2 regions of the Simplicispira piscis genome follow, and region 2 is predicted to be linked to the other one. Evidence: riboswitches for the same ligand, from Rfam matches in the RefSeq annotation. Region 2 holds a riboswitch; the other holds the start of a gene.
The links. Region 2 has a riboswitch for S-adenosylhomocysteine ahead of metH (methionine synthase). Riboswitches for the same ligand answer to the same signal wherever they lie in the genome.
Positions count from the first base shown of each region.

Region 1: it holds a riboswitch for S-adenosylhomocysteine, as region 2 does, so the genes downstream of both, ahcY (adenosylhomocysteinase) here and metH (methionine synthase) in region 2, are expected to answer to the same signal.

Region 1 is NZ_BAAGQN010000007.1:436,026-459,665, reverse strand. It holds gene ACYVOC_RS05470 (aspartate aminotransferase family protein) at 1-788, opposite strand, end outside; gene ACYVOC_RS05465 (D-amino acid dehydrogenase) at 947-2,188, shown strand; gene ACYVOC_RS05460 (LysR substrate-binding domain-containing protein) at 2,149-3,144, opposite strand; gene ACYVOC_RS05455 (serine/threonine protein kinase) at 3,141-5,117, opposite strand; gene ACYVOC_RS05450 (23S rRNA (adenine(2030)-N(6))-methyltransferase RlmJ) at 5,347-6,240, shown strand; gene ACYVOC_RS05445 (hypothetical protein) at 6,272-6,865, opposite strand; gene metF (methylenetetrahydrofolate reductase [NAD(P)H]) at 6,914-7,771, opposite strand; gene ACYVOC_RS05435 (TlyA family RNA methyltransferase) at 7,768-8,763, opposite strand; gene ahcY (adenosylhomocysteinase) at 8,834-10,270, opposite strand; S-adenosyl-L-homocysteine riboswitch at 10,336-10,417, opposite strand; gene ACYVOC_RS05425 (MFS transporter) at 10,456-11,691, opposite strand; gene ACYVOC_RS05420 (peptide chain release factor 3) at 11,870-13,498, shown strand; gene ACYVOC_RS05415 (HAD-IIB family hydrolase) at 13,500-14,336, shown strand; gene ACYVOC_RS05410 (GGDEF domain-containing protein) at 14,357-15,565, opposite strand; gene ACYVOC_RS05405 (Lrp/AsnC family transcriptional regulator) at 15,610-16,041, opposite strand; gene ctlX (citrulline utilization hydrolase CtlX) at 16,177-17,166, shown strand; gene ACYVOC_RS05395 (hypothetical protein) at 17,490-18,125, opposite strand; gene ACYVOC_RS05390 (SCO family protein) at 18,122-18,760, opposite strand; gene ACYVOC_RS05385 (c-type cytochrome) at 18,768-19,385, opposite strand; gene ACYVOC_RS05380 (cbb3-type cytochrome c oxidase subunit II) at 19,402-20,040, opposite strand; gene ACYVOC_RS05375 (cbb3-type cytochrome c oxidase subunit I) at 20,030-21,685, opposite strand; gene ACYVOC_RS05370 (hypothetical protein) at 21,956-22,297, opposite strand; gene ACYVOC_RS05365 (hypothetical protein) at 22,460-22,963, opposite strand; partial or broken gene ACYVOC_RS05360 (DUF3387 domain-containing protein) at 23,120-23,640, opposite strand, start outside.
Region 2 is NZ_BAAGQN010000007.1:763-7,268, reverse strand. It holds gene ACYVOC_RS03330 (shikimate kinase) at 40-597, shown strand; gene ACYVOC_RS03325 (putative bifunctional diguanylate cyclase/phosphodiesterase) at 594-2,681, opposite strand; gene metH (methionine synthase) at 2,801-5,536, opposite strand; S-adenosyl-L-homocysteine riboswitch at 5,567-5,646, opposite strand; gene ACYVOC_RS03315 (PACE efflux transporter) at 5,689-6,135, opposite strand; gene ACYVOC_RS03310 (LysR family transcriptional regulator) at 6,199-6,506, shown strand, end outside.

The DNA of each region.
Region 1 (23,640 bases), 440 kb from region 2:
TTAGTGCAGGCATGCAGGCTGCCGGTACGACCCATCCCACACATGACCTCATCAAGAATCAGCAACACGCCGTGGCGGTCACACACCTCACGCACGGCATGAAAATAGCCCGGCACCGGCACAAGCACACCCGCTGTGGCGCCGCCCACGGTTTCAGCCACAAACGCAATCACGCTTTTGGGCCCAAGGCGCACGATGGTTTCGTCTAGCTCACGCGCCAGGCGCAAGCCGTATTGCTCAGGGGTTTCATGGTCCCGTTGTTCCCGATAGGGATAGCAGGGCGACACATGGGTCGCCTCCACCAGCAACGGCGCGAACGGCGCTCTGCGCCATGCATTGCCCCCCACAGCCAACACGCCCAGTGTGTTGCCGTGGTAGCTTTGCCGACGGGCAATGAAATGGCGCCGCTCCGGCTCACCGGTTTCGACGAAATACTGGCGCGCCAGCTTCATAGCGGCCTCCATGGCCTCCGAGCCGCCGCTGACAAAATACGCATGGCTCATACCCGGAGGCGCCGTACGCACCAGTTGATCGGCCAGCGTTTCCGCCACTTCGGTGGTAAAAAAACTCGTATGCGCGTACGCCAATTGGTCAATCTGGCGGTGCATGGCCTCCAGAACTTCCGGGTGTCCATGGCCCAGGCACGACACCGCAGCACCGCCACAAGCATCCAGGTAACGACGCCCCTGTGAATCCACCAAGTACACACCCTCGCCCGACACCGCACGCGGTGGAGTGGTATGCAGATGGCGGTGAAAAACGTGGGTGGAAGCAGCTGGCGAGGGCATGGTAGGCATGCCGACAAGTTTAGGACGTTGCTCGCCCACGACGTATGCCAATTGATCTTCATTCCATAACGAAAGCTCATACCACCCATAAGATCCGGGCATGGATTTCGCTCCGATCGGCATTCGACACGGCGTCGCCCGCGCCCTAGCATGGGCCGATGATTCAAGGAAATTCCCCGCGTTCCGTTGTCGTCCTCGGCGCTGGCATTGTCGGCTTGGCCACTGCATGGGAACTTGCGCACCAGGGCTATGAGGTCACTGTGGTGGACCGAGCAACCAGTGGCGCCGGAGCCAGTCGCGCCAATGGCGCGCAACTAAGTTACTCGTATGTGCAGCCACTGGCCGACGCTTCCATCTGGAGGCAGCTTCCCAAACTGCTGCTCACCAGCGATTCACCACTCAAACTGCGCATCCAGGCCGATCCAGCGCAGTGGGCTTGGGGCTTGCAGTTTTTGGCTGCCTGTCGCGACGATGTGTCGCGTCGCACCACAGAGGCTTTGCTGGCACTGGCGGCGAGCAGCCGTGCCGGTTTCAACGCCATGATGGCGCAAACAGGCCTGGCCTGCGACTTCTCAGCCACCGGCAAACTGGTGCTTTACGCTGATGCGGCCTCGTTTGCCAGCGCACAGCGCCAGATGCTGCTGCAGCGCGCACTCGGCAGTGTGCAGGAGGCTGTGACAGCGGAGCAATGCGTCACCATCGAACCCGCCCTGCAATCCCAGGCGCCGCGCATTGCAGGGGCCATCCATACCCCCAGCGAATGCGCAGCCGACTGCTTCAAGGTGTGTGAAGGGCTAGAAACTGCCCTGCGTGCACGCGGCGTGCGTTTCCTGATGGCCACCGAGGTCACCCGTTTGGTGACCAACGGCGGCCGTGTGTGCGCGGCACAAAGCTCGGTCGGCGCGATTGAAGCCGATGCGTTCGTACTGGCCATGGCAACAGGATCTGTGCGCTTGGCCCGTGACCTGGGCATTCGACTGCCGGTATATCCACTCAAGGGCTACAGCGTCACAGTGCAAGCGGCAGCCGAACGCGCTGCCGCACCGCAGGTCAACGTGACAGATGCTGCGCGCAAAATTGTGTTTGCCCGTCTAGGCGATCGTTTGCGCATTGCAGGCATGGCGGAGCTGGTGGGCAACGACACCCACATCCCGGACGCACGTATCACGGCGCTGCTGGCGGCAGGGCGTGAGATTTTTCCGTATGCCAGCGACTACGGAGCCCTGGACCGCTGGGCCGGATTGCGGCCGGCAACGCCCACAGGTCTGCCCATCGTCGGCACACTGTGCCGCGCACCCGCCAACCTGTTGTTCAACACCGGCCATGGTGCACTGGGTTTTACCCTGGCCTTTGGTACGGCTCAGGCCTTGCTCGCACCCCTGCGCGCTGCGGATCGCTGATTGCTACCTGGTGAAGCGCCTGCTGGAATGGCACGTACGCCAGGCATGTGCGTCAGCGCCTGGCGCATACAGTCGGTAAAGGCGCGCACGAGCTGTGAGTGCGGCCGCGCAGAAGGCCGCAAAGCATGCACAAAGGTCTGCACTGCCGGCTCAAACGCCAGCACCTCGACGCGGTTGCCATCGGCCGATTGGGCGGTACAAGCCTCCACGATGGCTACCCCCACTCCGTGGTGGGCCAGCGCAAGGGCAACATGGTAAGTTTGCACCACCATCACCGGGTGCAGCTCAGGATCAGTGTCCCCCAGCGCATGGGCCAACATCCGCCCCATGGGGTCGCGCGCATCCAGGCCGATCACCGGCAGACCGACAAGATCGCGCACCCCCAGCACACCAGCCACGCTTTGAGCCGGTGACAGCAGACCCTTGGGCACCACGCACACAAGGGTCTGACTGGCCAGGCATTCTTCCGTCAGCGCGGGATGAGACGGTGCACCGAAGAGGAAACCGACATCCGCCTCCTGCAACACCAGGGCATCCACGATTTGCGGCGAATGCAAGGCCGCATGGTGAATGACCACCGAAGGATGCTGCGCCCGAAAACGCTGAACCGCAGCGGGGAATACCTCGTAACTCAAAGCCAGAACAGTCTGCACGCGCAACTCCTTGACACTGTCTGCGGTGCGCAGGCCTTGCGCCAATCGACGGACTTCGCCGAGATCGGTGAACAGCCTATCTACCAGCGGGAACAGGCTGCGCGCCTCAGCCGTGGCCACAAGCCGCCCCCCCACCCGTTCAAACAACGGGAAGCCCAATTGCAACTCGGCGTGCTTGAGAGTGCGGCTGACGGCCGGCTGGGTGATGTTGATCAGACGCGCAGCGCCGCTGACGCTGCCAGTGACCATGACTGCGTTGAAAACTTCAATATGGCGCAGACGCATCGACAGCAGGCGGCTCAATTGGCAAAGTTACTACGCTCCAGAGGTTCCATGGCCTTACGGAACTCAACACAGGCCGCGCGGCCTGCATTGCCCGGCTTGCGACACTCTTCACGCAGACACATGCTGCGGGTGAACACATTGGTGTTCTCGCACAGGGGTGCTGGCGGACGCGGTGCAGGCTTAGGTGCTGGCGGCTCCGGGGGAGGGGCGGGCGCGGGCTCGGGGGCTGGTGCAGGGCTGGACACCGGCGCGGGCTGCTCTTTGACGACTTTGGTTGTTCGGGTCGCTCGCGGCGGCGACTTGGAAACCGCGCGTGGATCGTCCGTGGCCACAAAGGCGGGGGACGGTTCCACAATGACCGCAGGCTCGCTGGCGGCCGCTTGTGCGGCTGTGGGATCAGAGGCCGGCTCAGCGACGTTCTGCTGCACCGCCAGGGGTGGCGATGCTTCTACCGGAGGTTTTAACTCGGTAATGATCGCTTCCACAGGTGCCGGGGCACGGCTGCGCCAGCCATAGGCTGCAGCCGCCGCCACGACGACAAAGACACCGGCCATGACCAGCCACGTCATGCCCAAGGGACGTGCTGCGGTTTTTTCGCGCGTGCGACCTGCCTCCTTGGCCGCCCGTGCGGCCGCCTTTTGCGAGGGGCTATGGGCATGCACTTTCTCCAGGCCTGGCTTTTGCCGTCCCGCCACACCGGCCGCGTGGATACCGTGCGCCGGGTCCGGATCCAGAAAACGGCTGTCGGCAATGTCTTCCATGGCCACCGTATCACCCGCATCCAGGAACACTGTATCGGCTGCGTCAGGGAGAAGGATGGCGTCCTGCACCGGGCTGCACACCTTGGCGGTATCCACCGGTACCGACAGTGGTGCAGCCACCGCTGCGGCAGGAGCCAGGGGCCCAGGAGAGGATGATTGCCGGAGTTTTTCTTTCATCTCCGAGGTCACATCCACCGTAGGCACCACATGGCCCGGGCCTGGCTGGTCGGTGGGTTCGACCCAGATGTCACCCAGATCGGAGCGAAAATCAAAATGTTCCACCCCTTCAGGTGGGGTCGTCATCTCCATGATCTGCAGGAAGGCATCGATGCTCTGCGGACGGTCCCGGGGATTGAGTGCCAGAGACTGGGAGATGGCTGCCACGAAGGCGGGCGAATATTCTTGCCCGAACTGGCGAAAAACTGTTTTGGCTACACGGGAGAACGGCACCATACGGTCTCGGATCGAACGCAGGGTGGAAGGCAGTGGCGTATCGTTGCACAGGCAACCGTGCACTACGGCGGCCAGTGAGTACAGATCACTCCAGGGCCCCTGGGCCAGATCGGCATCGCCATCAGCGTATTGCTCGATGGGCGCGTAGTTCACCTTCAGAACGGCGGTGTGTTTGTGGTCCCGGTCATTGATCGCATGGCGCGCAGCCCCCAGATCAAGCAGCACCGGGGGCCCGATATCCTGCAGAAAAAGGTTGTCAGGCGACACATCGCGGTGCAAAGTTTGCCCATCATGCAGTTCACGCAGCGCCCCCAGCACGCACCACAGCACCTTGCGCAGCCAGGCCTCGGGCGGCGGGGTGCGCATTTGCGCGCGCGCCTGCTTGAAGGTCATGCCGGTGTACAAGGGCATGACCATGTAAGCGGTGTTGTTGGCTTCCCAGAAGCGGAACACCTTGACGAGCGATGGATGATCGAACTGTGCCAGCAGGCGTGCCTCGCCCACAAAAGACTTCAAGCCGGCCATAAATGCCGACTGGTCGGCGGGCGAGCGCGCGAGCAGTGAGCCATCGTCCGTACGGGCGACCAGCGCCGCAGGCATGAACTCCTTGATAGCCACGGCCCGGTGCAGAGAGTGGTCGAACGCCCGGTACACCATGCCGAATCCTCCCACGCCCAGCAGCGCGAGGATCTCGAACTCGCCAAGGCGCGTGCCCACCGGCAGTGCATCAACATGGAGCGCCCCTGGAGCGGGCGCAGAAGTGGAGCGAACATTCATGGCAGAAGGACAAGGGATGGATGGGCAACCCAGAAGATGATTAAGGCGCAATCATCGCCTCACAGAAACCCGCCCGACGCAACAAAACGCATCTTGGCTGCAAAAAAACGTCAGTGACAGCGAAATAGTGCCGATTGTGCCCACCCTTGAGCCTCACACACACAGGGTCATCCCACCCTCAAGATTCGGAGCAAACAGCAAACACCAGCCGCATGGTTACCATTGGAGCATGTTCAGTTACCGCCACGCCTTCCATGCAGGCAACCACGCCGATGTGCTCAAGCACACAATGCTGATTGCCGCCCTGCAATACCTGACCGAGAAGGATGCCGCCTTGACCGTGCTGGACACCCATGCCGGCGCAGGCCTGTACCGACTGGACGGTGACTACGCACGCACCAGTGGCGAGGCCAGAGAGGGCATCCTGCGCCTCACCGCCGCCGACACTCCGGGCGAAGCCTTGGCGCCGATGCTGCAAAACTATGTGGACCTGGTGCGCACATTCAACCAGGGCAGCAGCACCAAAGTCTATCCGGGCTCACCCTTCATCATCCAGCGCCTGCTGCGCGCGCACGACAAGCTCAAGCTGTTTGAACTGCATCCCACCGACTTGCGTGCTCTGGCAGGCAATGTGGCCCAGCTTGACGCGGGGCGCCAGGTGGCCGTGCTGCACGAGGATGGTTTCGAGGGGGTCAAGAAATTTTTACCTCCACCGGCCCGCCGCGCTTTGCTGCTGTGCGATCCCAGCTATGAAATAAAGAGCGACTACAGCAAGGTGCTGGACATGGTGCAAGACGGACTCAAGCGCTTTGCCACAGGCACCTATGCGGTCTGGTACCCCATCATTCCGCGCCCCGAAGCCCACGACCTGCCCCGCAGACTCAAGACCATGGCGCAGAAGGCAGGCAAGAGCTGGCTGCACGCCACGCTCACGGTGAAATCCAGCAAAATCACCGAGAACGCTCAGGGCGAAACGCAGCGCCCGGGCTTACCCGCCAGCGGCATGTTCCTCATCAACCCGCCCCACACCCTGAAAGCGGGTCTGCAACAGGCGCTACCGCAGTTGGTGGAACGGCTGGGGCAGGATCGCAACGCGACCCACACGCTCGAATCAGGCAGCTGATCCGCCCCACAGGCAAGGGCGGGCCTGTCGATCAGCGCTTGCAACGAGCGAGGAAGGCGTCCTCGAAACGGCTGAGCTCATTGCGCTCTCCCGCAGAGAGGTCCGTGCGCGCGCGTTTGGTCGCAATGATGCGACGCGATTCGGCACACTGCTCCGCGAAACGCTGCTCCTGCTCACGCTGGCTCTGGCCGACCAATTGGGCCGTTTTTTCTTCCTCGCGGCGCTGCTTTTTCACCTCTCGCCGTTCATCCGACAGCTGTGAATAAGCCTCCTGCTCCTGCTCACGACAGTCGCGCTTGTATTCGCGCCGCATGCCTTCCACCACATCAGGTTTGATGCCACGCGAATAAGCGGAACGGATGCCGCTGTCCAGCGAACGGCAGCGCGCACTCATGTACTGGTAGTGTTCCGGCTCTTCGGTGGGCACCCGCACCGCGGTGGAGTAGCTATTGCTGCTGCGACCATAGGACGACGGCGCCGACCCGGACACCGCAGCCGTCGTGCGTGCGTTCGGCGGACAGGGGCGGGACAGAACGAAAGTATTTCCGCTGTCATCCCGGCAGTGGTAGCGCGTTTGAGCGGTGACATCAGACGCTGCCAGGCCACCACCAGCGGCCAGCAGCAAAGCAATTACAGATCTCATCGGAGCACGGCAAAAATCAAAACCGGCATGTTACCGGAGCAGACCAAGGCGGCGGCTGATTTCCAGGGTGGCCGCGCTCTGGTTCATGGTGTAAAAATGCAGCGCCGGTGCGCCTTCAGCGCGCAGGCGCTCACACAGGGCCGTGACCACGTCCAGCCCGAACGCACGGATCGAGGCCACATCGTCGCCAAAACCCTGCAGACGCAGACGCACCCAACGTGGGATCTCGGCACCGCAGGCGTCCGAAAACCGCATGAGTTGCGTGGAGCTGGTGATCGGCATGATGCCGGGCACCACGGGCACATCGGCGCCCAGGCGCCGCGCCTCGTCCACAAAGCGCAGGTAGGCATCGCCGCTGTAAAAATACTGGGTAATAGCGGCATCGGCACCCGCCTGCACCTTGGCGGCATAGGCCTTGAGGTCGGCCTCGGGCGAGCGGGCCTGCGGATGTATCTCGGGGTAGGCGGCCACTTCGATGTGGAAGTCGCGCCCCGTTTCTGCCCGGATGAAGGCCACCAGGTCGCTGGCGTAGTGGAACTCTCCACCCATGCCATAGCCGCTGGGCAAATCACCGCGCAGCGCCACCAGGCGCCGCACACCCATGGCTTTGAGTGTCGCCAGCTGTTCCCGCACCGAGGCGCGCGTGGCACCAATGCAAGAGAAATGCGAAGCTGCGTCGACGCCCTCCTGCAAAATGGCCTGCACCGTGTCAAAAGTGCCCTGCTGGGTGGAGCCACCCGCGCCGTAGGTGACGGAGCAGAACTGGGGCTGCAGCGCATAAAGCTGCTGGCGCACGGTGCGCAGCTTGTCGGCGCCTTCGGGTGTCTTGGGGGGGAAAAACTCCACGCTCACCGGCAGGCCGGGGCGTGCTGCATTGGTGGCGGTCATGCGGCCTTCCTTGCAAAAACAAAAAATTCTCGGTTGCCGTCGCCGCCCGCAATCGGGCTATCAAACCAGTCCTGTACGGCAAGACCCACATCGGCACAGCAGGCGCGCAGGCGCTGCTCCACCACCGTATACAGCGCGGCATCCCGCACGATCCCCCCTTTGCCCACTTGGCCCGGCTGCAGTTCAAACTGTGGTTTGACCAGCATCAGCACATGGCCGTCCGGGGCCAGCAGCGGCACCAGCGCAGGCAGTACCAGCGTGAGCGAGATAAAGGACAGGTCACCCGTAATCAGTTCAAACAACGGCGTAATGCCGTGGCCTGCCAAGGCAGCTTGGCGGCGGGAAGCCTCTGCCGCCACAGGGCTTTCCTGCGGGGCTTGGCCACGGGCCAGCGCGACCTCGACATCCTCGTCACGCACATCATCGCTGTCGTCGTAGTCCGACACCTCGCCATCGCCCGACATCCAGCGATAGGGGTTATCGGGCGGTGTGTCGTCTTCTTTTTCCGCTGGCGCCACCGTATCGGATCCTGCTGCCTCCCAGGCCTCTTGCAGTGAGGCCGGTGTCAGCGCCCGCGCATTAAGCCCTTCGAGGCACACCACGCGCGGGTCCTGGCGCAGTTGCGCATGCAACTGGCCATGGCCCACATCGACGCCCACCACCCGGTGTGCACCGTGCTCCAGCAGGCAATGCGTAAACCCCCCGGTGGACTGGCCCACATCCAGGCACTGAAAATCCTGCACCGCCAGCCCGACGTGCCGCAGTGCGGCTTCGAGCTTGAGCCCGCCACGCGAGACAAACCGCGCCTCGGCCTCGGCCTCCTGCAGCAGGCACACCTCGGCTCCGGCCGGAATCTCGTCGCCATTTTTGACCACGCGGTTCCAGGGTGCGGACGCAGCCAGGCGCCACTGCACCCCGCTGGCGATCAGGCGCTGGGCCTGCGAGCGGGTACTGGCCAGCCCGCTCTCCACCAAAAAGACATCAGCACGCATAATATTTTGAGAAAAATTCGACTCAACCGCTTGCACAGCAAGCGGTTGCAGCTATTACATCAATAGCAAATCAATAACGGTAAGTATCGGGCTTGTAGGGGCCTTGCTTGGGCACGCCGATATAAGCAGCCTGCTCGTCGCTCAACTCGCTCAGCATGGCGCCCACTTTCTTCAGGTGCAGGCGTGCCACCTTTTCATCCAGATGCTTGGGCAGCACGTAGACCTTGCCGCTTTCGTAGAAGTCGTTGTGCGTGAACAGCTCGATCTGAGCGATGGTCTGGTTGGCAAAGCTCGACGACATCACGAAGCTCGGATGGCCTGTGCCGCAGCCCAGGTTCACCAGGCGGCCCTTGGCCAGCAGGATGATGCGTTTGCCATCGGGGAAGATGACGTGATCGACCTGGGGCTTGACCTCTTCCCATTCGCATTTTTCTTCGAGCTTTGCAACCTGGATTTCGTTGTCGAAGTGGCCAATGTTGCAGACGATAGCCTGGTCCTTCATGGCGGTCATGTGCTCGAAGGTGATCACATCGCGGTTGCCGGTGGTGGTCACAAAAATGTCGGCCTTGTCGGCGGCGTATTCCATGGTCACGACCTTGTAGCCTTCCATCGCGGCCTGCAGCGCGTTGATGGGGTCAATCTCGGTCACCCAGACCTGGGCCGACAGCGCACGCAGCGCCTGGGCGCTGCCCTTGCCCACGTCGCCGTAACCCGCAACGCAGGCCACTTTGCCCGCAATCATCACATCGGTAGCGCGCTTGATGCCGTCCACCAGCGACTCGCGGCAGCCGTACAGGTTGTCAAACTTGCTCTTGGTGACCGAATCGTTCACGTTGATGGCGCGGAACATCAGGCTGCCCTTGGCGGACATTTCCTTGAGGCGGTGCACGCCGGTGGTGGTTTCTTCGGTGACGCCGATGATCTCCGCACTCTTGCGGCTGTACCAGGTGGGGTCCACGGCCAGCTTGGCCTTGATGGAGGCAAACAGGCAGGTTTCTTCTTCGCTGGTAGGGTTGGCAATGAGGGATGCGTCTTTTTCAGCACGCTTGCCCAGGTGCATGAGCAGCGTGGCGTCGCCGCCGTCGTCCAGAATCAGGTTCGGGCCTTCGCCGGGCGTGCCTGCAGCGCCGAAGTCAAAAATACGGTGCGTGTAATCCCAGTAGTCGGCCAGCGACTCGCCCTTGATGGCGAACACCGGTGTGCCGCCCGCAGCAATGGCGGCGGCGGCATGGTCTTGCGTCGAGAAAATGTTGCACGAAGCCCAGCGCACCTGCGCGCCCAGCGCCTGCAGCGTCTCGATGAGCACGGCGGTCTGGATAGTCATGTGCAGGCTGCCGGTGATGCGCGCGCCCTTGAGCGACTGCTTGGCAGCGAATTCTTCGCGGATGGCCATCAGGCCGGGCATCTCGGTTTCGGCGATGCGGATTTCTTTGCGGCCCCAGGCGGCCAGGCCAATGTCGGTAATGGCGCAGTCGGTGAGGACGGGGGCGTTGACGCGTGCGTTCATGGTTTGCTCCAAAGCATGTTTGAAAAACCACTCGCCGGGGGAAGGTACAGGCTCACCACACGGAAAGTGGATGAGCGTCGTTGCGGGATGACTCCGAGCCTCACGTCCCGCATACACAATGGGGCCGCTGCAACGCTCCTCGGAGGAAGGGGCGATTATATCGGCACCGCAGGCGGCGCGCTGCCTCACCCCTTGGCGGCATCGGCCCTGCTGCGCAGGCGCAGCGCGAGCCACAGCGCGCCCGCCAGCAAGACCAGCGAAAAGACCACCAGCGCCGGCCACTGGCCATGCTCCCAGAACCAGCCCCCGGCCGACCCCAGCAGGCTCGACCCCAGGTAGTACGCCAGCAGGTACAGCGACGAGGCATGCCCCTTGGACTGCAGCGCCAGCCTCCCTACCCAACCGCTGGCCACGGCGTGCGCCACAAAGAACCCGAAGGTCAGCACCGCAATGCCCGCGATCACCCCCGCCAGGGGCGCCACCAGGGTCAGCAACACGCCCGCCGACATCAGCACCACACCGCCGACAAGCACCGGCGCACGGCCCAGACGGTCTGCCAGCGCGCCCGCTGTGGGCGAGGCCACCATGCCGAACAGGTAGACACTGAAGATCAGCCCGATCTGCGTCTGGCTCAGGCCATAGGGCGGCAGGGCAAGCCGGAAACCGGCGTAGTTGAACAGCGAGACAAACACCCCCATCAGCGCAAAGCCCGAGGCAAACAGCAGCGGCAGGCCCGGCGTTTGCAGATGGGCGCGCCAGGCGCCCAGGTGGTACCGCAAACCCAGGGCCCTGCGCACCGCCGGGGCGCCCGGCCTGTCGGCGCGCGGCAGCAGCAGCACAAAACCGACCGCAGCCACCAGGCCCAGCACCCCCATGGTGGCCAGGGCCACGCGCCAACCAAAGTGGTCTGCCAGCGCGCTCATGCCAATGCGCCCCGCCATGCCGCCAAAGGCCGTGCCACCGATATACAAGCCCATGGAAAACCCCAGCCCGCGCGGGTGGATGTGGTTTGACAGGTATGCCATCGCGACGGCAGGCACGCCGCCCAGCAACAGACCTTCCAGCGCCCGCGCCGCCAGCAGCGCGCCCCAGGTGGGCGCCACGGCGGCCAGAATGTTGCACAGGGCCGCCAGCGCCATCGATACGAACATCAGGCGGCGCTGGTCGCGCCCCTCGGACAGCGCCCCCGCGACAAAGATCGCCACCGCCAGGCAGCCCGTGGCCACCGAAAGCGCCAGCGAACTGCCCGCCGCGCCCAGGCCGAAATGCGCGGCCAGCTCTGGCAGCACCGGCTGCACGCAGTACAGCAGTGAGAAAGTGGCAAAACCTGCCAGAAAAAGCGCCAGGCTGATGCGCCGGTAAGCCGGCGTGCCCGCCTGCACCCAGGTCGATGCAGGAGAGGCAACAGAGTCGGAATGCATAACCGCCACTGTGACATGTTTGGGGCACAAACACAGCAAAGGCCTGCCTGGTCTGCGACGGCGGAAGGCCCGATGGTCCCTCTTTCCGGCCCCACCCGTAAAATCCCGCCTTTCACCACCCCCCCGCCCCCACAGGGTGCGGGGGTGCCAACGCTTTCCCCTGTTGCTGGATTACCCCTTGTCCTACGCCTCTGAGACCCGGCGCCGCCGCACCTTTGCCATCATTTCCCACCCCGACGCTGGTAAAACCACGCTGACGGAAAAGCTGCTGCTGTTCTCGGGCGCCATCCAGATCGCGGGCGCCGTCAAGGGCCGCAAGGCCAGCCGCCACGCCACGTCCGACTGGATGGAGATCGAGAAGCAGCGCGGCATTTCGGTCGCGTCCAGCGTGATGCAGATGGCCTACCGCGACCACGTGGTCAACCTGCTCGACACCCCCGGCCACAAGGACTTCTCGGAAGACACCTACCGCGTACTGACCGCCGTCGATTCGGCCTTGATGGTGATTGACGCCGCGAACGGCGTGGAAGCACAGACGCGCCGCCTGATCGAGGTCTGCCGCCAGCGCGACACGCCCATCATCACCTTCGTCAACAAGATGGACCGCGAAGTGCGCGACCCGCTGGACATCCTCGACGAGGTGGAGCGCGAGCTGGGCATGCCCTGCTGCCCCATCACCTGGCCGGTGGGCCAGGGCAAGAGCTTTGGCGGCATCATCAACCTGCGCACGCAGACCATGACGGTGTTCACCCCCGGCAGCGACCGCGGGCCGAAAGACTTTGAAGTGGTGCCGCTGGCCGAGGCCGAGCGGCTGCGCAAACGCTTTGGCAAATCGTTTGACGACGCACTGGAGAGCATGGAACTGGCCGTGGGCGCCTCGGCCGCCTGGAACCATGCAGATTTCCTGGCAGGCAAGCTCACGCCCGTGTTTTTCGGCTCCGGTGTGAACAACTTCGGTGTGATGGAGGTGCTCGACGCCGTGGTCGACATGTCGCCCCCGCCCGGTCCGCGCATCAGCACGCTGCAGGTCAACAAGCAGCCGGTGGTCAAAACCATCCAGCCCGAGGACGAGGGCTTTTCCGGCGTGGTGTTCAAGGTGCAGGCCAACATGGATGCCAACCACCGCGACCGCATCGCCTTCGTGCGCGTGGCCTCGGGCAAATACACGCCGGGCATGAAGCTCAAGGTGCAGCGCACCGGCAAAGAGCTGCGGCCCACCAGCGTGGTCACCTTCATGAGCCAGCGGCGCGAGGCGGTCGAGGAGGCCTACGCCGGCGACATCATTGGCTTTACCACGCACGGCGGCGTGCAGCTGGGCGACACCATCACCGACGGTGCCAACCTGCAATTTACCGGCCTGCCCTTCTTCGCGCCCGAACTGTTCATGACCGTGGTGCTCAAGAACCCGCTGCGCACCAAGCAGCTGCAGCAAGGCCTGGCCCAGCTGGGCGAAGAAGGCGCGATCCAGGTCTTCAAACCCGACACCGGGGGCAACATGCTGCTGGGCGCCGTGGGCCAGTTGCAGTTCGAGGTGGTGCAGCACCGTCTGAAAGCCGAATACGACGCTGATATCCGCCTGGAAGGCTGCCAGTACACGGGCGCGCGCTGGATCACCGCCGACACCCCCGCCGAGTTGCGCGAGTTTGAAAACGCCTACCCGCTGCGCATGGCGCACGACGCGGCCGAGACGCTGGCGTATTTGTGCACATCGCCCTACGACGTGCGGCTGGCGCAAGAGCGCTTCCCCAAGATCCACTTTCACCCGCTGCGCGAGCATGCGGGCCTGGCCCTGGGCCATGCCAGCTGACATGGCGCCTTTGGCGACCTGGTCCGTGCCCCGCGGCGCGGGCCTGGTGGGCGTGTTGACCGACATCGATGACACCCTCACCACCGAAGGCGCCATCACACCCGATGCACTGCAAGCCCTGGGTGCGCTGAAGGCGGCGGGCCTGCATGTCGTCCCCATCACCGGGCGCCCGGTCGGCTGGAGTGCGCCCTTTGCCGCCACCTGGCCGGTCGATGCCATCGTGGCGGAAAACGGTGCGGCGGCCCTGCTGAATACGACAGAAAATTTAGATCAAAATGGCTTGCAGCGCTTATCTGGCAAGCGCGAAAAGCTATCAAAAATATACCAACAGGATGCCGCCACCCGCGCCGCCAACTTCCGCGCCATGCAGCAGGTGCTGGCGCAGATCGAGGCCGAGGTGCCGGGTGCACGCCGGGCCACCGATTCCCCAGGGCGCGAGACCGACATCGCCATCGACCACAGCGAGTTCAGCCACCTGCCGCAAGAGGCCATCGACCATGCGGTGCGCATCATGCGTGCGGCAGGCATGACGGCCACGGTCAGCAGCATCCACATCAACGGTTGGTTTGGCGCGCACAACAAGTGGGAAGGTGCGCGCTGGATCGTGCAGCAACTCTTCGGGCGCACGCTGGAGAGTGAAATCGACCGTTGGGTCTATGTGGGCGACTCGACCAACGACCAGATCATGTTCCAGCACTTTACGCACAGCGTAGGCGTAGCGAACATTGCACGCTTTGTACCCCAGCTTGTTCATCTGCCGCGCCATGTGACAGCGGGCGAACGCGGCGCCGGGTTCGCCGAGCTGGCGCGCCACCTGCTCGCCGCACGCGCAGGCTGACCCGAAACGATTGCACCGCTTCAACCCGGCGCGGGCGCCAGCACCACGCGGTTGCGCCCCGCCTGTTTGCCGGCATACAGGGCGACATCGGCCCGGGCCATGAGCGCATCCAGCGACTCACTGTCCTGCAGCTGCGCCACACCCGCCGTGGTGCTAATGCGCAGGCTCTGGGTACCGATTTCAATATCCATACCGGCCAGGGTGTTGATAAAACGCTCCATGACCACGCCCGCCTGCCGCACAGAAGCGCCAGGCAACAGCACCGCGAACTCCTCGCCCCCCACCCGCGCCACCATGTCCACGCCGCGAAAACTGTGGGAGCACAATTGGCCCACACCGCGCAGTACGGCGTCCCCAGCGGCGTGGCCGTAACGGTCGTTCACCTGCTTGAAATGGTCCAGGTCAAACATGACCAGCGAAAGCGCTTCACCGGTGCGCTGCGCACGTGCCGCCTCGATCGGAAAGCGCTCCGCCAAGGCGCGCCGATTGGGCAGCCCGGTCAGCAAGTCGGTGGCGGCCTGGCGTTCGAGTTCGACCTGCAGGGCCACACGGCGCGCTACTTCGCCCTGCAGTTCGCGGTTGGCATCCTGCAGTTGCTGGCGCAGCGAGAACTCCTGTCTTTCGGTTTTTTGCTGGCGCAGCGCAGCCACATAGCCCATGACCGCAGGCATCGTGACCAGCAAAACGGTGGCCGCCTTGGTGGCTGCATCTGCAGGGCTGGTCCACCAGTAGCTCACGGTGGTCCCGACAGCCCCAAACAACGCGACGGGTATGGTCAGCTTCACCCGTGAAGGGATGAAAAGAAACATGGTGAGCTGCACCACCATGATGACGCCGGTATTGATCGCACGCACGTCCGGCCGCACGGCGTAAAACAGAAAAAAGAAGGGATAGGCCAGCAGGCCCAGCCACATCAGGATATGGTTGTGAAGAGCCAGTGTCGGCACACGCCCCAGCGCGTGCATATATCCCAGCAGCAGCACAGCCATGCCCGCTCGATAGCCCATCAGAACCCAGAACCACGGCACGGGACCCATCGCGAGATAGTCGGGCACGGCAAACAGCAAAAGCAGGATCGCCCAGACCAACAGGCTGGTGCGCTGTTGCGACACCACCTGCTGCAACGTGCTCTCGCGAAAGGATTGCTCTAGCGCGGCGTCAACAAACTCACCCCGTAGCGGCCAGATACGGTCAGGAGGCATTGCGGGCGACAGGGGCGTGGTCGGCATGGTGGTTCTATCCTAGATGAACGACAGGCGCCGTACTGCCAACATCAAGCCTTGTAGGTGGAGAGCAGGATGCTGGTCTCCGTGTTGGCGATACCTGGCGTGAGACGGATGCGGCCCAGGGCGCTGTCGAACGCCTCCAGGCTCTGGGCGCGCACCTCGGCCACGATGTCCCATCGGCCGTTGGTGGTGTGCAGCGTGCCCACCATGGGCTCGCCGCGCAGCGCACGAATCACCTCGGGTGCGGCATTGCCTTCCACGGCGATGCTCATCCAGGCGCGAATGCGGTGCGGCTCCGAGTTGGGCCGCAGGCGCACGGTGTAGCCCACGATCACCCCGCCCTCCTCCATCTTGCGCAGGCGGTTTTGCACCGTGCCACGCGAGACGCGCAGTTTTTGCGCCAACGTGGCCACAGGCGTACGGGCATCGGCACGCAGAATGCTGAGGATTTCGCGATCGGTGTCGTCCAGTTTGGTCATAGTGTTTTTCATGGCTGGCAATGCGCTAATTTTCAGCGCATTTTGGTCAGTTTTGGGGCTTTTTGTTAGCAATAGCCTTGCGCAAAATCAGCTTGCACCGCCCTTCTGCACTCCACTTCCCCCCCGCCCGCAAAAATGCCCTCCATATCCCTCCAGTCCCCCGCCGCCGTGGTGATGGTGCGCCCGCAGCGCTTCCATCCCAACCCCGAAACTGCCGCCGACAACGCCTTCCAGGCGCGCACCAGCGGTCAGCCGCCCGACGCAACGGCCCGCAGCGCCCACGCCGAGGTCAGCGCAGCCGCCGCCCGGCTGGAGGCCGCCGGGGTGCGCGTGCACCTGTTCGACGACGATGGCGCGCAGGACACGCCCGACAGCGTGTTTCCGAACAACTGGTTCTCCACCCACGCCGGGGGCCATGTGGCGCTCTACCCCATGTTTGCACCCAACCGTCGGCGCGAGCGGCGCAGCGACATCATCGAGATGCTCAAACGCGAGTACCGCGTGCAGGACGTCATCGACTATTCGGGTTTGGAACACGACAACATGTTTCTCGAAGGCACGGGTGCCATGGTGCTGGACCACATAGCCCGCATCGCCTACACGGCGCAGTCGAACCGCGCCAACCCGGTCGCGCTGGAACGCTTTTGCACGCATTTCAACTTTGAACCCATGGTCTTCGCCACCGCAGACGCGCAAGGCCAGCCCTGCTACCACACCAACGTGATGCTTTGCGTGGGCACCGACTTTGCGCTCGGGGGCTTTGGCCTGATTGCCGACCCACGGCGGCGCGAGGCCGTGCGCGCACGCCTGCGCGAAAGCGGGCGTGTGCTCATCGAACTGGACGCCCGGCAGATTGGCGAATTTGCCGGCAACGCGCTCGAACTCACCGGCCGGGACGGGCAGCGCCTGCTGGCTTTGTCCGAACGTGCTTGCGCCAGTCTGAGCACCGCACAAAAAGCCGTCATCGAACGCAGCGCCACGCTGCTGCCGCTGCGCGTGCCCACCATTGAGCTGGCTGGTGGCTCGGTGCGCTGCATGCTGGCGGGTATTCACCTGGCGCGGCGGCCTTCTGTGCCAGCGCAAGCCATGGCGGGGCGGGATCACGTGCTGGCATGCGCGGTGTAACGCTGCTTTGGGACTTGTGTTTTGTGCTGCCGACGGAGGCCGGGATGTGCGCCCGGCGGCGCGTTAGGGCCGAGCGGGCGTCAACCCCCTTCTGGCTGCGCCGAGGAGCGCAGGGGATGGCGGATCAGGGATCGCGATTGTTTGAGCGCCGCAGGCGCGAGTTCGAGCGAGACCCCGCCAGCACCGAGCACCGCTGCCTGCGACCCCGGCCTCCGCCTTCAGCACAAGCGGCGCGGCCCAAGGCACAGAGCGCACAAAAACCCAACAAAAAACCCATCTAACGCCCGTGGAACAAGCGCAACAAGCTATAAATTAAATAGCAATCAACCCTTGTCAGACACCCACACCGCCGACGCCCCCTCACGCCGCGCCACCCACCAGGCCACCTGCGCCAGCCAGCCCACCGCCACCAGCGCTGCCGCGCCCACCAGCCACTGGCCCAGGCGGGCCTGGTCGTCCAGCAGGTAGGCGTTGCACAGGCGCAGAGGGCTGTCGATGTACAGCTGCCCGACCACTGCGGTCATGGGCAGCATGTTGCCCAGAAAAAACCCCTGGACCACCAGCCCTGCAGCGCGCCACGACAGCCGCAACGCCGCACCAGCCACCACCAGCGCTGCGCACTTGGCCGCCTCGATGGGCGCAGACACCAACGCCAGGTCGAGCACACGCGGCACCATCAGCACGGCCAGAACGGTGCCGGTGGCAACCAAGCCGCTGATGCCGTGCGCATTCCAGCGAGCCACGCGGGCGCGTACGGCGGGCGGCAGGCCTGCCGCCAGCAATACACCCGCCAACATCCACCACGGAAACTGCAGCGCCATGTGCCGCCACATGCTGGCCGTGAGCCACTGGCGCACCGCAGGCACAAGCAACAACGCCATCCATGCAAGCGCCACCAGCACCTGGCGCCGGGGTGTGCGCCCGATGGCCACCGAAGCGCGCAGGTGGTACCGGTTCACAGCCGCCCCCCTTTTGCCAGGTGGCGCGCAGAGTCCAGCGCCAACTGCTGCTCGGCCAGGTCAAACACCCGCACCATGCGGCCCTGCGCGTCCAGCACCAGAAAGGCCGCGTTGTGCTCGTAGTCGCCGCGCCCATCGGGCACCACCACCACACCCAGGCGCTGCAGCAGCGCTTGCTGCTCTGCTGCGTCGGGCACGCGCACCCAGTGCCACAGCGCCGGGTCGGCCTGCAGTGAGCGCGCATAGGCCTGCAACACCGCAGGCGTGTCATGCGCGCCATCAAAACTGATGGACAGCAGGCGCACCTTGGGTGTGGCCCCTGCGTTGCGGTCGGCCTGCAGGGCCGCCTGCAACTGCTGGAAGCTGCTGCCCAGCGACAGGCACACCGTCTGGCAGCGGGTGTAAACGAAGTCGACCAGGGTGACACCGCCGCCCTGCGCCAGCAGCGTGGGCAGGCTCTGCGCCGCGATGCCCGGGCCTTCCACCGTGACCGGCGGCACGGGCACGGGGTGCTGCGCCACCTCCAGGCGGCGCGCGCCTTCGGCCGTCCAGACCTGGAAGTCGTGCGTCAGCCAGGCGGCGCTGGTATAGCCTGCCAGCACCAGCAGGGCGCTGAGCAAGGCGGTGCGCAGCATGGCGTGCTCAGGCCGGTTTGCCCGCCAGCGCCTTGAGCGCCGCGCCGCCCTCAAAGGGCGTAGTGCGGGCGCTGCCGGCCTGGCGTTCTTGTTCAAACAGCGTGGTCGGCAGGGCCTCGGCCTTGTTCGACCAGGCGCTGCGGATGTAGCTGGCCACGGCGGCCAGCTCGGCGTCGCTCAGTTGCTGGAAGGCGGGCATGGCGCCGCTGTAAGTCACGCCCGCCACGCTGATCTCTCCGGTAATGCCGTGCAGCAGGATGTTGGCCAGGATGCGCGTGTCGCCCTGCACCCATTCCGACCCATCGAGCGGCGGAAACACGCCGGGCAGCCCTTTGCCCGTGGCCTGGTGGCACGCGGCGCACTGCGCGGCAAACACCGCCTTGCCGTCCACTGCAGCCCCCGCCGCCGCAGGCACCGGGCCTGACAAGTCGGCCACCGTGCGGCGGTCACCCAGGCTGGCGTTGCCGAAGGGATCGGAGATGAAAATGTAGACCACGCCAAACAGCACCATGGCCAGGGTGATGGCGGCGGCGACCAGGGGCACGGGACGGATGCGCTCCTCGGGTTCGGCGTTTTCGCGCTCCTGCGCCCGGTGGTCGATGTCAGTGTCAGTCTCTTGGGTCATGGGAGCCTCGCAGGGTTCAGGAAGCGGGTGGTGCAGCCGTTGCAGAGGGTGCTGCCGCTGCCGGGGCCGCCTGCACGGCGGGCGGCAGCACCGGGTAGGTGTGGTTCAGACCCTGCAGGTACTTCACCAGATCCAGTGCCTCGGGCCGTGCCACCACCACCTGCCCGGCAGGGGTCTGGCCGGGCGGAAGCTTGACCACCTCGTCGCCCGGCTCCGCTGCGGCCTTGGTCTCGAACAGATAGGGGTACGACGGCATGATCGATCCCGGCACGTAGGCCCGGGGCTGGTACAGGTGCCCCAGTTGCCAGTCTTTGCTGGGCTGGCGTGCGCCGATGTTGAACAGGTCAGGCCCGGTGCGCATGCTGCCCAGCAGGTGCGGCTTGTCGTAAAAATAGTCGCCCGGCACCGATGCCCGCCCCCAGCCGCGCTCGGCATCGGGTCCCAGGTTGCGGTCGCGCGGTTGCTGTGTATGGCAGTACACGCAGCCATTGGCGATGTACACCTGCCGCCCGCGCAGCTCGGCGCTGCTGTAGGGCTTGAGGCCTTCGGGCGGCGTGATGTCGCGCACCTGCATATAGGGCATGACGACCAGTGCAGCCGTGGCGACAGCCAGCGCCACCATGGCACCGGCGGCGAGTTTGACTTCATTCTCCATGTGCGAACTCCAGGCCCTTGGCAGGCGGCGTGAACAGGGCCGCACCGGTACGTGTGGGGCCAAAGCGCAGCGCCATGGCCAGGAAGTGGCCCACAAAAATGAGGTGGCTCAGCACCATCAGCGAGCCGCCCACGCTGCGCCACTGCAGGTAAGGCACGGTGAGCGCCACCGACTCCATGAACGGCCGCGTGGCATCGAGCATGGCCAGGCCCTGCAGCCAGCCACCGATGGACAGGCCCACGAAATAGATACTGATGCCCACCACCGCCAGCCAAAACTGCAGCGTGATCAGGCGTGGATACGGCCACTCCCAGTTCAACACGCGCGGCAGCATGAAGTAGATGGCACCAAACAGCACCATGGTGACGAAGGCATAGGCGCCCAGGTGGGCGTGTGCCACGGTGAAATGCGTGAAATGCGCCACCTGGTTCACGCTGCGCAGCGCCTCCAGCGAGCCCTGCAGCGACGACAGCATGTACATGAAGCCGCCAAACATCATGAAGCGCAGCGTGGGCGAATAGCGCGCCAGGTGCATGCGCCCCCACATCGTGCCGGCCATGTTGATGGTGAAGGCCGCCACGGGAATGATCATCATCATGCTCTGCACAATGGACAAGGTGGTCAGCCAACCCGGAATGGGCCCGCCGATCAGGTGGTGGCCGCCCACCTGGCCATAAAAGAAGGCCAGCGTCCAGAACCCGAGGATGGACAGGTTGTACGAACGCACCGGCCGCCCGATGATTTTGGGCAAAAAGTAGTAAATAGCCCCCACGCTCACCGGCGTAAACCACAGGCCCAGCACGTTGTGGCCGTACCACCAGTTGGTGGTGGCCTGCTGCACGCCGGTGTGCACGCCGGGCAGCTTGGCAACGATGAACAGCAGCGCAATCCAGAGCAGCGCCGCGACGTGGTACCAGACCGTGACATAGAGCGACTCGACCTTGCGGTTGACCAGGGTGTAGAGCACCGGGCCGATGATGCAGACGAACCCCGCGACGATGAAGAGCCCGATCTGCCATGGGATCTCCAGGTATTCCATGCCGTCCGTCCAGCCCGAGCCGATGGCGCCAATGGCGCTGGCAATGCCGGTATTGATGAGCGCACCGCCCAGCATCACCCACATGGCGCCCACCAAATGCGTGCGCAGCAGGCGCGGCAGCAGCCAGATGATGACGGCCAGCGCGGCATTGGTGATCCAGCCATACAGCACGGCGGTGAGGTGCACCGTGCGGATGCGCCCAAAGGTTTGCCACGCCTCGCCCACCATCCAGTCGGGCATGTGCAGCTTGAGCGACGCGGTGAGCCCCGCCAGGGAGCCGAGCACCAGCCAGAAGCAGGCAAACGCAATGAACATGAACACCGGGAACGCGGTGGAGTGGTCGGCCTCGATGCGGTGGCGCAGCTCGTCCGGGTCGGCAACGTGGTCGCTCTCGCCCGGGGCAGCGGCAGCGCCCTGCAGGCGCTCTTGCGCCCCACCCTGCAGCGCCGGATCGTCGACCTTGCCCAACTCACCCGGCGCAAAGATGACCGATGCCGCCCGGGGATTCTCGACCAGCAAGCCCTTGCGCATCGACCAGATGAAGACAAACAGCCCCATGATCGAGAGCAGAAAAGCCCCCAGCAAACTCAGTATCGCGCTGTCCATGGGTGGGTTTCCTTTCCGCTGGCGTGCGCCGGTTTTTGTTGATGTACTTCAAACCTCCATAACGGCGCATGTGCTAAGAGGCTGTGCGCCGGATTCTAAGATTCATTAGAAATGGATATTCAATACCGCCATCAAACCCCTGCCCGCACCAGTGTTACCCACCGGGCAACGACTTGAGGCACCATTCAAAATTTATGTAAAAAGCAGGCATTACGCAATACCAACAAGCGCTGACAGCTATTATTAATATAGCAATCAAGAAGTATTGCGCTATTCGGGCAACTGCGCCCACAGCTGCGCATCGCAGCCTACGCCTGCGGCAATCGACCGCCGGGCCAGCGCAGCCAGGGCACGCACTGCCCAGGGATGGGTCAGCCCGGTCACGCCGCCGGGGTCTGACAGCATGCCGCACAGGTAGCGCTGCTGCGCATCGCTCCAGCGCAGGGCCACGCAGGCCCCGCGCCTGCGCCGCGAGACCAGCATGCCCAGCGGGCACGGCTCGGTCAGACAGCACAGGCCGCAGCCGTTGCACGGCGCGCCTTCGGGCGGTTTGGGTGGGGCGCCGGGGTGCAGCCAGACCACGGTGTGTTCAGCGGAAAGGGGCGGGGGCATGGGTGTCAGCGGTCAGCAAGAGCCACATGCCATTGTGACGGTGCGCAGGCCGCGCACCACAAAAACAGCCCCGCTGCCGGGGCAGCGGGGCCCAGTCCGGCCAGGGAAAAGGCCAGAACGGAGGAGATGATCCCGACAACGGGAGAGAGCGCAGGACCGCGATCAGCAGCCCAGAGGGCGGTTCGGCCGCATGGGCACGATGCCGGTCACGCGCAGCGTAGCAGCCGAGCCATCGGTGGCGGTCAGCGTCTTGCCGCTGAAGCGCACCTGGTCGCTCTCGCGCAGCACAGACGAGTCGGTGGCCTCGGTGCTGGCGTACTCCTTGCCATCAAAGGTCAGAAAGGCCTGGTAGATGCCGTCGACTGCACCGGAGCGATAACGGATGTCACCAAACGCCGTGGCCGGAGAGCCCACCTTGTTGGCCCCGTCAAAACGGAAGGTGCACAACTCGGGCACCGAGCCAATCGGGTTGACCTGGTCCACGGCGGTGAGGTTCAACGCACCATTGCCATAAATACCGTTGAGGCCGGAGAGCGTGGCGTTGGTCACGGTCAGCACGCCGGGTTCGTTGCTGGGGGTAGGGTCGTCGTCATTGCCACCGCCGCAGGCGACGAGCAGAACGGAGGCCGCGGCGAGGGCCGCACAGGTCTTGAGCATGGATTTCATGGTGATAGGTGTCCATAGAGTGTTGAAAGGGCCGGAGGCCCCGGCGCCGAAGCGCAGAACCCCTGCTCACCATGCTAAGAACACCCCCGAGCGCCGCGTGTGCGGCATCGTCCGTTCTGCACGTAGGACTGGGGGCCGGCAGCGGTGTGCCTTGTGTCAAGCGGCCCAGCTCTCACCCAGCACCGCGGCCTGCTGCAACACCAACTCCACGGCCGCGTCCTGCAAATCTGGCGGGTATTTGTATTTGCGCAAGATACGCTTGACCATCAGGCGCAGGCTGGCACGCACGCTCTCGCGCTGGCTCCAGTCGACGGTGATGTTCTTGCGCAGGTTGTCGGTCAGTTCATGGGCGATCTTTTTCAGGGTTTCGTCGGTCAGCTCTTTCACGGCCGACTCGTTGTTGGCCAGGGCGTCGTAAAAGCGCACCTCGTCTTCAGACAGGCCCAGCGCCTCGCCCCGGCCCGCCGCCTGGCGAAACTTTTTGGCCATGTCCACCAGCTCTTCCATCACCTGCGCCGTTTCGATGCTGCGGTTCTGGTAACGCGCGATCACACTGGTCAGCAAGTCTGAGAACTTGCGCTGCTGCACCACGTTGGTGGCAAATTTGGCCTTGATTTCACCTTCTAGCAGGCGCTCCAGCAGCTCCACGGCCAGGTTGCGCTCGGGCAGGTTTTTCA
Region 2 (6,506 bases):
AATGCGCGGCTGCGCCAGAAGGGAAACAACAGGACATTTATGCAGATTCGCTGTGCACTGGTCGGCATGCCCGGCTCTGGAAAATCCACCGTGGGCCGACAACTGGCCCACCGGCTGGGGCTGCCCGTTGTAGACCTGGACCATCGTATCGAGCAGGTGCTGGGCACCAGCATCCGCGAGTATTTCGATGCAGAGGGCGAAGAGCGTTTTCGTGACCTGGAAACGCAGGTGCTGGCCGACGTGGCCGCGCTGCCCGGCGGCATGGTGTTGTCCACGGGCGGCGGCGCCGTGCTGCGCCCTGAAAACCGCGAAACCCTGCGCCAGTTTGGAACGGTGCTGTATCTGCGCGCCTCACCCGAGGATATTTACCGCCGGGTGCGCCACGACCGCACGCGCCCCTTGCTGCAAGTGGCCAACCCGCTGGAGCGCTTGCGTGAACTCTATGCCCAGCGCGACGGCCTGTACCGTGAAACCGCGCACTTTGTGATTGAAACCGGGCGGCCGACGGTCAGCACCCTGGTCAACATGGTGATGATGCAGCTGGAGATGGCCGCCAGCGCGCAGGGCAGCGGCGCGCACACGCCAGCGGATGTTTAGACGGCCACCGCACTGCGCAGGCGCAGCCACGCCAGCAGCTCCCCCACAGGCAGGGGGCGGGCATAGAGATAGCCTTGCGCACCATCGCAGCGCTCATCGGCCAAAAAGGCCCATTGCTCGGGCGTCTCCACCCCTTCGGCCATGGTGACCAGTCCCAGGCTGCGGCCCAGGGCCACCACGGCACGACAGATGGCGGCATCGTTCGGGTCCACCAGAATGTCGCGCACGAAAGACTGGTCGATCTTGATCTGGTCGAGCGGCAGGCGTTTGACGTAGTACAGCGACGAATAACCCGTACCGAAATCATCGAGCGCGAAGCTGACCCCCAGGTCCCTGAGCGCGCGCATGGTGGCAATGGTCTGCTCAATGTCGTGCACCAGCATGCTTTCCGTAATCTCCAGCTTGAGCCGCCCTGGCCCGATGGCATAGCTGTACAGCAGCGCCCGGACCTGCTGGACAAAATCGCCCTCGCGCAACTGGCGTGCGCTGACGTTGACGGCGATGCCCAGGTGTGCGGTCAGCGGATCGGCCTGCCAGGCCTGCAATGTGCGGCAGGCCTGGGCCAGCACCCAGTGCCCGATGGGGAGAATCAACCCTGTTTCCTCGGCCAGCCCGATGAAGTCGAGGGGAGACACCAGGCCCCGCAGGGGGCTGTTCCAGCGCACCAAGGCTTCCACGCCGGTGCAGCGGCCCTGTGGGTCCACCTGCGGTTGGTAGTGCAGCACCAGTTCATTGCGCTCCACGGCGTGGCGCAGCTCGTTCTCCATGGCGGCGCGGGCATTGATCCGCTCCTGGATGGCTGGCTCAAAAAACCGCACGGCGTTGCGCCCCGCAGCCTTGGCCTGGTACATGGCCTGGTCAGCGCGCTGCAGCAGCTCGTCGGCGGGCACCGTCTGCCCAACAAACAGGGCAATACCCACGCTGGTCGTTCCCTGGTAGGCCGCACCGCCCAGATTGCAAGGCTGGGCCAGGCAGGTGACGATTTTTTCTGCCACTGCACCCGCCTGGGACACCGCGGTCTCCAGGTTCTCTCCCAGCTGCTGGATGAGCAGCACGAATTCGTCGCCGCCCTGGCGTGCCACGGTGTCGCCCTCGCGCACGCAGGCGCGCAACCGTCCCGCCACCTCGACCAGCAGGCGGTCGCCCATCTCGTGGCCACGTGTGTCGTTGAGGTTCTTGAAATGGTCCAGATCGAGGTAGAGCACGGCCCGGTGCTTGCCGCTGCGCGAACTGGCGGCCATGCCCTGCTGCAACCGGTCCAGCAGCAGGCGGCGGTTGGGCAATCCCGTCAGCGGGTCGAAGTAGGCCAGCTGGTAGGCCTCTTCCTGGGCCTGCTTGCGGTCCGTGATGTCACGCCAGACGCAGTAGAGCACTGCATGGCCCTGCAGCTCGAGCCGCGCGAGCGTGACTTCGACCGAGAGGAAAGAGCCGTTGGCGCGGCAGTGCTCCCACTCGAAACGGACCACGCCCTCTTGCAGAGCACGTTGCATCAGCTCTTGGGCCTTCTCAAACGAAAGTCTTCCATCGGGCTGGCGCTCCGGGGAGAGCCGCGAGGGATGCTGCAGGATGTCTTCGCGCCGCGTGTAACCCAGCATGTGGATCGCTGCACAGTTGCAGTGGGTAAAAATGCCGTTCTCGATCAGCCAACAGGGGTCAGGCGAGTTATCAAAGAGTTCGCGGAACCATTTTTCACTGTGCTGGAGTGCCAGCGACCGCGCCTGGACTTGCTGTGTGAACGCACGCAAACGGCGCTCCTCCAGCAGATGCGCCAGCGCTGTTGCAAAGTGCCCCAGCGCCTCTGCATGGGTCAGCCACAGCGCCGGATCAAGGGCGCGCAGACACAGGACGCCATGGTCGCTGCCATCGCCGCTCCCGGCCACCAGCGGCAAACACAGCCACCGGGCGTCCTGCGCGGCATCGGGTACAGGCAGATCGGTGGTGAAGCGGGCCTCCGCCACCCCCTGCAGGGCGGCCAGTTCGCGCGCCAGCCCGGCTGGAAAATCGCCATCTGGCAGCAAGGCCGCCCTGCACAGCAAGCGCAGGAGCTGCTGCGCGTCGAGGGGCGTGTTGTTGGTGGCTGTCATGCGCGAAGGGAAGAGTTCGCACGAGTCTGGCGCCCCGGGGGGACCCCGTCAATACGGAGACACCAGATTGAGAAGGGCGCACAAAACCCAGCGATCCGCCGGATTTTTGTGCGCTGCGCCTACAGGATGGGTGCCAGCAGGCGCCGCAGCTCAGCCTCATCCATGCCGCGGCGCTGCGCCATGTCTTTCAGCTGGTCTTCGCCAATCTTGCCCACGCTGAAGTACGTGCTGTCCGGGTGGCCAATATAAAACCCGCTGACGCTGGCGGCTGGGGCCATGGCCATGCTGTCGGTCAGCTCCATGCCCACCTCTCCGCACTGCAGCACGCGGAACAGCTCGCGCTTGGCGCTGTGGTCCGGGCAGGCGGGGTAGCCGGGCGCGGGGCGGATGCCCTGGTACTTTTCAGCGATCAGTGCGTCGTTCGACAGCTTCTCATCGTGCGCATAGCCCCACAGGTCGGTGCGCACGCGCTGGTGCAGGCACTCGGCAAACGCCTCGGCCAGGCGGTCGGCCAGGCTTTTGAACATGATGGCGGAATAATCATCCAGGTCGTCCAGAAAGAACTTCTCTTTCTTCTCGACGCCCAGGCCCGCCGTCACCGCAAACAGACCGGCGTAGTCGGCAATGCCGCTGTCCTTGGGGGCCACAAAATCGGCCAGGCAGCGGCTGGGGCGCATCACACCCTCTACCGCATGTTTTTCAGTTTGCTGGCGCAGGCCGTACCAGGTGGTCAGTACTTCGCTGCGGGTCTCGTCGGTATAGAACTCGATATCGTCGCCCACGCTGTTGGCGGGGTACAGCGCCATGACGCCACTGGCCTGCAGCCAGCGCCCGTCAATCATTTTTTTCAGCATCGCCTGGCCGTCGGCGAACACGCGCGTTGCCTCCTCACCCACGACCTCGTCCTTCAAGATCGCGGGATAGGGGCCAGCCAGGTCCCAGGTCTGGAAGAACGGGCCCCAGTCCATATAGGGCACCAGTTCGTTCAGATCGAAATTCTTGAACACGCGCCGGCCCAGCGCACGCGGTGGTGTGGGCGTGAAAGTGGTCCAGTCGATGGCGGTGCGGTTGGCACGCGCCTGCGCCAGCGTCCATAGGGGCGTCTGTTTCTTGTTGGCGTGCTGCTGGCGCACCTTGTCATAGTCCGCGCTCACTTCTTTCAGAAACGCTTCTGCCCCATCGCCCAGCAGGCTTTGCGCCACACCCACGCTGCGCGACGCATCGGGCACGTACACCACGGGGCCGTCGTAGTGCGGCGCGATCTTGACGGCGGTGTGCACGCGACTGCAGGTGGCACCACCGATGAGCAACGGTATTTTCTTCACGCGGAAGTGGTCGTCCTTGTGCATCTCGGCGGCGACGTACTGCATCTCTTCGAGGCTGGGCGTGATCAGGCCCGACAGGCCGACGATGTCGGCGCCCTCGGCCTTGGCGCGCGCCAAAATCTCGTGGCAAGGCACCATCACGCCCATGTTGATGACTTCAAAGTTATTGCACTGCAAGACCACGGTGACGATGTTCTTGCCGATGTCGTGCACGTCGCCTTTGACGGTGGCAATGACGATTTTTCCCTTGGTGCGCACGTCGCGCCCAGCCAGCTCGTCCTGGCGTTTTTCTTCTTCGATGTAGGGGATGAGATGCGCCACGGCGAGCTTCATCACGCGCGCGCTTTTCACCACCTGGGGCAGGAACATCTTGCCCTGGCCAAACAGGTCGCCGACGATGCTCATGCCGTCCATCAGCGGGCCTTCAATGACGTGCAGCGGGCGTCCGCCCTGGGCCAGAATTTCCTGGTATGCCTCTTCGGTGTCCTCGACGATGAAGTCGGTGAAGCCGTGCACCAGCGCGTGCGACAAGCGCTCGCCCACGGTCTTGGGCGATTCGGGTGTACCGCGCCATTCGAGTTTTTTGCTCTCGTCCTTGGCTCCGCTCTTGGCGGTTTCGGCCACTTCGAGCAGCCTTTCCGCCGCGTCAGGACGGCGGTTGAGGATGACGTCTTCCACACGCTCGCGCAGCACCGGGTCGAGGTCGTCGTACACACCCACCATGCCGGCATTGACGATGCCCATGTCCATGCCGGCCTGGATGGCGTGGTACAGGAACACGGTGTGGATCGCCTCACGCACCGGGTCGTTGCCGCGGAAGCTGAACGATACGTTCGACACACCGCCAGACACCTTGGCGCCGGGCAGGTGGGCCTTGATCCAGCGTGTCGCTTCGATGAACTCAACCGCGTAGTTGGAATGCTCCTCGATGCCGGTGGCCACGGCAAAGATGTTGGGGTCGAAGATGATGTCTTCGGGCGGAAAGCCCACCTCGTCCACCAGGATGCGGTAGGCACGTTCACAGATCTGGATCTTGCGCGCGAAGGTGTCTGCCTGTCCTTGTTCGTCAAACGCCATCACCACGGCAGCGGCGCCGTAGCGGCGCACTAATTTTGCATGGTGCTTGAAGGCCTCCACGCCTTCTTTCATGCTGATCGAGTTGACGATGGGCTTGCCCTGGATGCAGCGCAGCCCCGCCTCGATCACCTCCCACTTGGAGCTGTCGACCATGATGGGCAGGCGCGCAATGTCGGGCTCGGACGCAATCAGGTTCAAAAAACGCACCATGGCCGCCTTGCTGTCGAGCATGGCCTCGTCCATGTTGATGTCGATGATCTGCGCGCCGTTTTCGACCTGCTGGCGTGCCACGGCCAGCGCGTCCTCGAACTGGCCGTTCAAAATCATGCGGGCAAAGGCCTTGGAGCCGGTGACGTTGGTGCGCTCGCCGACGTTGACGAACAACGTGCCAGCGCCAATGGAGACGGGCTCCAGGCCCGACAGCCGCATGGGAGGGACGGAAATTTCAGACATGGGAACTCACCTGTATTTCTGATAGCCCGGAACAGGTGAGCGTCGTTGCGGGGGCCTGGCATTCCAAGCCTGACAGTCCGCGCGGGACTGCTGCAACGCTCCTTGGAATGGATCGATTTTAGGGCGGCGCAAATGCCCAGGAGTACACAAGCTTATGCCGCGGAGGCGGGCAAGCCAAAAACCTGGTCAAAACCCCAATTAAAGACAAAGGTGTAGCACAGGAAAAACACCACCAGCCCCAGGTCCATCACCAGCGCCTGCCACAGGCTGATGTCGAACCACCAGGCAAACAGCGGCACCAGCGTAAACACCAGTCCGCCCTCGAAGCCCACCGCATGCGCCAAGCGGCGGCGCAGGCTGCGACCGCGCACCACCTGACGGGCTTCCCAGCGCTCAAAAAGGGCATTGAAGACCAGGTTCCAGGCCACGGCGATGGCCGACGAGGCCACAGCCATCACCCCGGCATGTCCCACACCCTGGCTGGAAAACTGCGCGAGCCCGAAAGTGGCGACGGCAATGGCGATCAATTCGTAAATACTGACGTAGACCACGCGGCGGCGCACGCCGTGCAGGCCGGGGATGAGAGGCGAAGATGACATGGCATCGAATTTATCGGCTCTAGGCTGATAATTAAAGTCAGCTTATTTCAGTTTTATTGATAGATGGCCTTTTCCTCCGACAGCGTACAGCTCTTTCTGGCCGTACTCGACCACGGCTCCTTCTCCGCCGCCGCGCGGGCCCTGGGCCGGGTGCCCTCGGCCGTGAGCATGGCCATGGGCCACCTGGAGGCAGAGTTGGACATGGCGTTGTTTGACCGCCACGGACGCGAGCCACGCCCCACCGCAGCGGCTCGCGCCCTCGAGCCCCAGGCCCGCTTGCTGGCGGGGCAGCTGCTGCAGCTCAATGCGCAGGCCCTGGCGCTCACCCAGGGGCTGGAGGAACGCCTGACGCTGGCCATTGCCCCCGAGCT